DNA from 3 places in the Amycolatopsis japonica genome. Region 3 is predicted to be linked to each of the others. Evidence: riboswitches for the same ligand, from Rfam matches in the RefSeq annotation. Region 3 holds a riboswitch; each other region holds the start of a gene.
What was found. A riboswitch is a leader RNA that binds a small molecule or an ion and turns the genes downstream of it on or off. The one in region 3 is predicted to bind cobalamin.
Positions count from the first base shown of each region.

Region 1: linked by a shared signal. The riboswitch ahead of AJAP_RS12430 (ABC transporter substrate-binding protein) and the one ahead of metE (5-methyltetrahydropteroyltriglutamate--homocysteine S-methyltransferase) in region 3 are both predicted to bind cobalamin.
Region 2: linked by a shared signal. The riboswitch ahead of AJAP_RS13200 (prenyltransferase/squalene oxidase repeat-containing protein) and the one ahead of metE (5-methyltetrahydropteroyltriglutamate--homocysteine S-methyltransferase) in region 3 are both predicted to bind cobalamin.

Region 1 is NZ_CP008953.1:2,617,148-2,619,403, forward strand. Features, by position in the region: gene AJAP_RS12430 (ABC transporter substrate-binding protein) at 1-1,360, opposite strand, end outside; cobalamin riboswitch at 1,441-1,595, opposite strand; gene AJAP_RS12435 (class I SAM-dependent methyltransferase) at 1,645-2,256, shown strand, end outside.
Region 2 is NZ_CP008953.1:2,769,189-2,771,444, forward strand. Features, by position in the region: gene AJAP_RS13195 (helix-turn-helix transcriptional regulator) at 1-35, shown strand, start outside; gene AJAP_RS13200 (prenyltransferase/squalene oxidase repeat-containing protein) at 159-1,166, opposite strand; cobalamin riboswitch at 1,199-1,347, opposite strand; cobalamin riboswitch at 1,415-1,528, shown strand; gene AJAP_RS13205 (hypothetical protein) at 1,596-2,256, shown strand, end outside.
Region 3 is NZ_CP008953.1:5,263,718-5,265,973, reverse strand. Features, by position in the region: gene metE (5-methyltetrahydropteroyltriglutamate--homocysteine S-methyltransferase) at 1-1,166, opposite strand, end outside; cobalamin riboswitch at 1,266-1,488, opposite strand; gene AJAP_RS24205 (ribonucleotide-diphosphate reductase subunit beta) at 1,571-2,256, opposite strand, start outside.

The DNA.
Region 1 (2,256 bases), 2.6 Mb from region 3:
CGTCGCCGAACAGCGCCAGCCTGGCGCGTTCGTCCGCGGTGGCCGTGGCGCGATCCAGGAGCGCGTCGAACTCCGGCGAGCCGAAGCCGTTCACGTTGTTCGAGCCGCGCGTGCGGAAGCGCTGGTTGAGGAACGTCGGGACGGGCAGGGTGGCCGTGCGGGTGAGCGCGGCGACGCCCTTGGTCTTGACCTCGCTGAAATAGGTGCTCGATGCGCGGGTGTTCGGGGTGGCGGCGAGACCGATCTCCTTGAGCTGCTGGGAAATCAGCGTGGCCGCGGTGGCGAAACCCGGGTCGACGTCGCTGGTCTCGACGGCGAAGGCCAGCCCTTCCGCGCCCGCCTCGCGGACGAGCGACCGGGCCAGGTCCACATCGCGGCGGCGTTGGGGGATGTCCGCGGCATACCCGCGAAGTCCCTTGCCGAACAGGTCGTTGCCGATCTCCCCGCGCCCGGCCAGCGCGACGCGATTCAGGGCCTCTCTGTCCACTCCGGACAGTACGGCGCGCACCAGTCTCTGGTCGGAGAACGGGGGTTGCGTCAGGCGCAGCATCATGCCCTGCATCGTCGTGCCCTTGGCTTCGAGCAGCGAAACGCGTCCGTCGCCCGCCAGCCGTGCCGCGGTTCCGGCCGCGAGGTCGTGTGCGTAGTCGACCTGCCCGGACAGCAACGCGTTGACGCGCGCGGTTTCTTCGTTGACCGGCACGAATTCCAGCTCGTCGATACTCGGCGCGCCGTCCCAATGCGACTCGTTCTTGCGGAACACCGCCGCGCCGCCGGGGGTGAACGAGACGAAACGGAACGGCCCCGAGCCGACCGGCGCGGTGAAGTCCGTCGTCCCGGCGGGCACGATCTCCGCGCCGGGAGCGCCCCAGCCCGACGGGAATTCGAAGTCGGGCGCGGTCAGCGTCAGCTCGATTTCGTTGGGGGACACCGCTTTGCTGCGGGCGAAGTCCACCTTCGCGAAGTATTGCCGCGACGAGGAAGCCAGCGCGGGATCGGCGATCCGCCGGAAGCTGTAGAGCACGTCGTCCGCGGTGACCGGACGACCGTCGTGGAAGGCCGCCTGCCGCAGCCGGATCCGCCAGCGCGTGCCGGCGGCGTCGCTTTCCCAGGACTCGGCCAGCCGCGGCCGCAAGGAGGTGTCGGCGTTGTAGGCGACCAGCGTGTCGAAGAGCGCCTTGGCCCGCGCCTGGTCGACGAAGAGCGAAACCTGGGACGGGTCGAGGGTTTCCTTCGACCCGCCCGCGGCGAACGCCACTCGCAACCGGCCCGTGTCCGCGGGCGCGGTCCCGCAGGCGGCCAACGGCGTGAGCGCGGCCAGCGCGAGCAGTCTCCGACGGGTGAGCGGATGACGCGTCATAGGGACCTCCGGGACGTCGAGCACTGTCCCGGGCGCGCGACCGCACGTGAACGGGACCCCGCTCCGCACTCCACGACAGTTGGGGTTGGCGGTGTCCGGCGGGCAGTCCGGCTCACGGCTCGGCGGCCGATCACGGTTGCGGGTCAGCGCCGGATTCACACCGGCTTCCCCCGACGGGCACCTTCTTACGTTGTGGCGCACACGGTAACCCATGACCGGCGTGTGCTACACAGGATCAAGATCACGAAGGGGAGGCCGGTGGACGAAAGCTCGCGGCGGACTGGGTGCGCCGGTGGGACGTGCAGCAGGAACGCTATGTCGCCGACCGTGAAGAACGTTTCACCGTGGTGATCGACGTCGTCGAACACGTCTGCCGCGACGTCGCCGAGCCGCTGGTGCTGGACCTAGGCTGCGGCCCCGGCTCGCTGACCACCAGGCTCGCCCGGCGGTTACCGCACGCACGGATCGTCGGCCTCGACGACGACCCGTTCCTGCTCGCCCTCGCCCGCGCGACCCGGCCGGAGCGGAGCGACATCGAGTACGTCCGGGCCGATCTCGCCGAGAGCGGCTGGCTGAAGTGGCGGCCTGTCGACGCCGCCGTCTCGACGACCGCGTTGCACTGGCTGCGCCCCGAGCGGCTCGCCGAGGTCTACCGTGACCTCGCCGTCGCGCTGAGGGCGGGCGGAGCGCTTGTGAACGGTGACCACCTTTACGACGAGCAACCGGCCATCCGCGAGCTCGCCGAAGTCGTCAAGGAGCGCAGGGCGGCCCGTGCCGGGGTCCATGCCAACGAGGACTGGAAGACCTGGTGGGCGGCGGTGGCCGCGGATCCCGCACTGCGGGAGCGCTTCACGGCCGAAGAGTTGCGCGGCATCTCGACCGGCTACGGCAACCGG
Region 2 (2,256 bases), 2.5 Mb from region 3:
TGGAACTCGCGCGCCGCGTCGCCACCGGCGAGTGACGCTGCCCGTGACTCACGTGCTCAGAGGCGTGACTCGCGTGATTGGAGGCGTAACACGTGAGTTCCGCCTTCAATCACGCGAGTTCGGTCTTCAATCACGCGAACTACGGGAACGGTCTCACCTCACGGGCAGGCGAGGACCGGGGCTTGCGGACGGCCACCGCCGTGCAGGTCGCTCAGCGGAACCCTGGCCAGACCGAGGATCGCCTGCGCGGTCGCGCGCGGGGCGGTCGTCGGGTTCGGACCGGTGGCGTCGTAGGCGATCGCGCCGCGGTCGGCCTCGGCGCCGGCGCAGCCGGTCTGCAGCGACCGCAGGAATTCCCGCGCCTTGACCGCGGCGGCGGGACGATGACCGGCCAGCGCTTCCGCGGCGAGGCCGGTGCTGTTGGCGTTGGGCGCGTTCGCGCCGACGCCGAAGCCGCCGTTCGCGTGCTGCTTCGTGACCAGCCACGACGTGCCCTCGCGGGCGTTCACCGGGTCACCGACGGCGCGCAAGGCCTGGACGACCGTCGCGGTCGCGTCGACGTCGCTCGTGCACGTCGCTTCGCCGAAGTTCTGCGGGAAACCGCCGTCCGCGCACTGGGTGCCCGCGAGGAACGTCACGGCCGACGCCGGGGCGCCGCCCGGGGTGCGGTCCAGCGCCAGGAGGGCGAGCGACTGCGAGAGGGCGTTGGAGTAGTCGCCGTACTCGGATCGGTCGGAGAACCGGCCGGACGGCGTGAGCAGCGAAAGCAGGCCCGCCTTCAAGTCGACGCCGCCGAACGACGCCAGGTCCTTGCCCCGGATCTGCGCGGCGAGCATCAGTTTGGCGTGCGCGCCCGCATAGGCCTCGGTGCCGCCCCCGACGTAGCCGGTGGTGACCTCCGGCTTCGCGAGCCAGGCGATCGCCTTGCCCGCGTTCGTGTCCGACACGCCGGCCGCGGCGAACGCGAAGATCGCGTCGATCGTCAGGCCCTGATCGGGGAACTTCTGGCCGCCGAAGTCGGCCTCGAACCGTTCGCCGTCGGTCATCTGCCTGGCGAGCCAGCCGGCGGCGGCGTCCGCCTTGTCGTGGGTGGCCGCGGCCGCCGCCGGAGCGGCGACCAGCCCGATGCCGCACAGCAGGGCGACAGCGAAAACCAAACGTCTCATGAGAACCCTTTCCCGCATTTCCACGACAGGAGTCGGTGACACCGTGCGATGTGGGTGACCGGGCTCGCCTGGAAGGCACACCGTTGCGGGACAGCGCCGGACTCTCACCGGACTTCCCCCACGACCGCGCCTGAAGACTCTCACCCCGGTCGGGTGCGGGATACCGCCGGGTGCCCATGTGATCCTCACGACCGACTGGCCGGTGGTACCTACCGGAGGTGAACAGGTGTTAACCTCGGCTGGCTCGACAACAGAACACCGCCGCCCGTGACGGGGAAGCCGGTCGAAATCCGGCGCTGTCGCGCAACCGTGGGCCCTTCGCAGGGCGAGCCGGGATACCGAACGGGCGGACGTACGAACCACTGTCGCGATAAACAGGGGTGACTGCGGCGTCCCGCGCTGTCCTCCGCCATGCCGCAAGGAGGAGTCATGCGCCGCGGGTACCTGGCCGCGTCGGCGTTCGCCGTCATCGTCACCATGATCGCCGCACCGCTCAGCGGGACGGCGACGGCGGCGAACGATCCCGGTGCGGCGAAGGTGAATTCCCGCTGGCTCGCGACGAAGCTGAAGCCGGACGGCACATTCGACAACCCCAGCGGCGGCTCACTGCCCGACCACGGCCTGATGCTCGACGCGCTCTTCGCGATGTACGCCGCGGGCGAAGGCGCGCGGGCCGAGCCGATCGTGAAGTTCCTCGACGACCAGGGTCACGCCACCGACTACTTCACCTGGGACGGGCTCGCCCCCGGCGCGGGATACGACAAGATCATCGTCGGCGGCGCCGTGGCGAAGACGATGGTCGCCGCCCAGGTGTCCGGCCGGAATCCGCGGGCCTTCGACGGCTACGACCTGGTCGCAGAGACCCATGCGGCCATCATGCGCAAGGGCCCCGACAAGGGCCGGGTCAGCGACTACTCCAAGGATCCCGCCCTCGCCGACGCGGTGAGCAACAACGCGAACATGTTCGGCCAGGCGCTCGGCGTGATCGGGCTCGCCGTGGTGGGAGAGAACGACCGGATCGCCATCGACAGGCTGCTGACCCAGCAGTGTTCCGAGGGCTACTTCCGCGTCCTCTTCTCCTACATCCCGA
Region 3 (2,256 bases):
TCGGCCGCCGTCGCGCGATCCGTGGCCGCGGCGCGGGCGGCGGAGAGGTCGACTTCCTCTTCTTTCAACGCGCGGCCGAGCAGAACGACCTCGTCGACCTTCTGCCTGGCGAAAGCGAGCCAGCCCTTCAGCCGCGGGTGAAGCCCGTCCTCCCGTTCGACGTCGTAGGGCACGTGAAGCAGCGAGCAGGACGTCGACACGCTGACCGACTTCGCAGTGCCCAGCAACGTCGCCGCCCGGCTGAGCGCGCGGGTCGGATCCGTGCGCCAGACGTTGCGCCCGTCCACGACACCGGCCAGAACCTCTTTGTCCCGCAAGGCGGGTTCGGCGGCGACGGCGTCCACAAAGGACTCATCGGACACGAGATCGACGGCGATCGCGTCGATCGGGGAGCGGGCGAGCACGCCGAGTCCGCGTCCGAGCCCGCCGAAGTACCCGGCGACCAGGATCTTCGGCCGCGCGGTCTCCTTCGCGAGCCGGTGGTAGGCGCGGATGAGCGCGTTGAGTTCCCGTTCGCTGCGATCCGCGGCGAAGGCGGGCTCGTCGAACTGGACCCACTCGACGCCTTCGTCGTGCAGACGGCGCAGTAGTTCGACGTAGCCGTCGAGAAGGTTGTCGAGCAGCTCCAGCGGACGGAAGCCCTCCGGAGCCGTCCCGGCCGGCTTCGCGAGCAGCAGGAACGTCACCGGGCCCACCAGCACCGGCCGGGTCTCGACGCCGATCGCGCGGGCTTCGCGGTACTCGTCCAGCGGTTTGGTGCCGGTGAGCGAGAACGTCGTTTCCGGACCGAGTTCGGGGACGATGTAGTGGTAGTTCGTGTCGAACCACTTCGTCATCTCCATCGCCGGCGCGTCCTGCACCCCGCGCGCGGCGGCGAAGTAGGTGTCGAGCGGCGAGAGGCCGAGCGTGGTGAAGCGCTCCGGCAGCGCTCCGAACAGCTCGGTGGTGTCGAGTACCTGGTCGTAATGGGAGAACGTGTTGGAGGGGACGGAATCCAGTCCCGCGTCCTTGAGTTCCCGCCAGGCGCGGGTGCGCAGTGCGCGGCCGGTGCCGAGCAGTTCGGCCTCGCCGATCCTGCCCGCCCAGTAGCGTTCGAGTGAACGCTTGAGTTCCCGGTCCGGTCCGATCCGGGGGTAGCCCAGCACTGTCGTGCCGATTTCGGTCACAGCTCTCTCCTCGCGAGCTTGTCGTCGGAGCCCGGAGCGCGCAGGAGTGACCGCCGTTCGGTCGTGCCCATCCCACGAGGCCCGGACTCACGCACGCCGTCGGCGCGCGTACCACGGGCAGGTCTTCGGACTCGTGGGCGACTCGCTCGCTCCTACCGGCCGTCGCTTCCCGGGGCGCCATGTCCCAGTGCTTTACCGTGTCTCGCACGGTGACGGCTTTCGTTCCCACATACCGCTGCGGGGCAGTCCCGGATTCGCACCGGGTTCCCTGTTACCTCGACCGGCCTGGGAGGCCGGGCGAACCAGTAGCACTCCGGAGCGTACCGCGAAGGAGAAGTACATGAAGGCCCCCTTCCTGTACCTAGGCGCAAGGAAGGGGGCCTTCATGTACTACGGACGGGCGATCAGTCCCAGTCGAGGGCGCCACCGGACTGGTACTCGATGACGCGGGTCTCGAAGAAGTTCTTCTCCTTCTTGAGGTCCATCGCCTCCGACATCCACGGGAACGGGTTCTCGGTCTCGCCGAAGATCGGCGCGAGGCCGATCTGCTGCGCCCGCCGGTCGGTGATGAAGTGCATGTACTGCTCGATCAGCTCGGCCGAGAGCCCGAGCATGCCGCGCGGCATGGTGTCGCGGGCGTAGGCGACCTCGAGTTCGCACGCCTCGGTCAGCATCGTCCGGATCTCCGCCTGGAACTCCTCGGTCCACAGGTGCGGGTTCTCGATCTTGATCTGGTTGATGCAGTCGATGCCGAAGTTCAGGTGGATCGACTCGTCGCGCAGGATGTACTGGTACTGCTCGGCGATACCGATCATCTTGTTCCGGCGGCCGAGCGAGAGGATCTGCGCGAAACCGGTGTAGAACCACATGCCCTCGAAGATCACGTAGAACGCGACGAGGTCACGCAGGAAGTTCTGGTCGGCTTCCGGGGTGCCGGTCTCGAAGTCCGGGTTCTCCAGGTTCTGCGTGTACTTCAGCGCCCACGCGTCCTTGTCCGAAATGGACGGGACCTCGCGGTACATGTTGAACAGCTCGCCCTCGACCAGGCCGAGGCTTTCGCAGATGTACTGGAAGGTGTGCGTGTGCACGG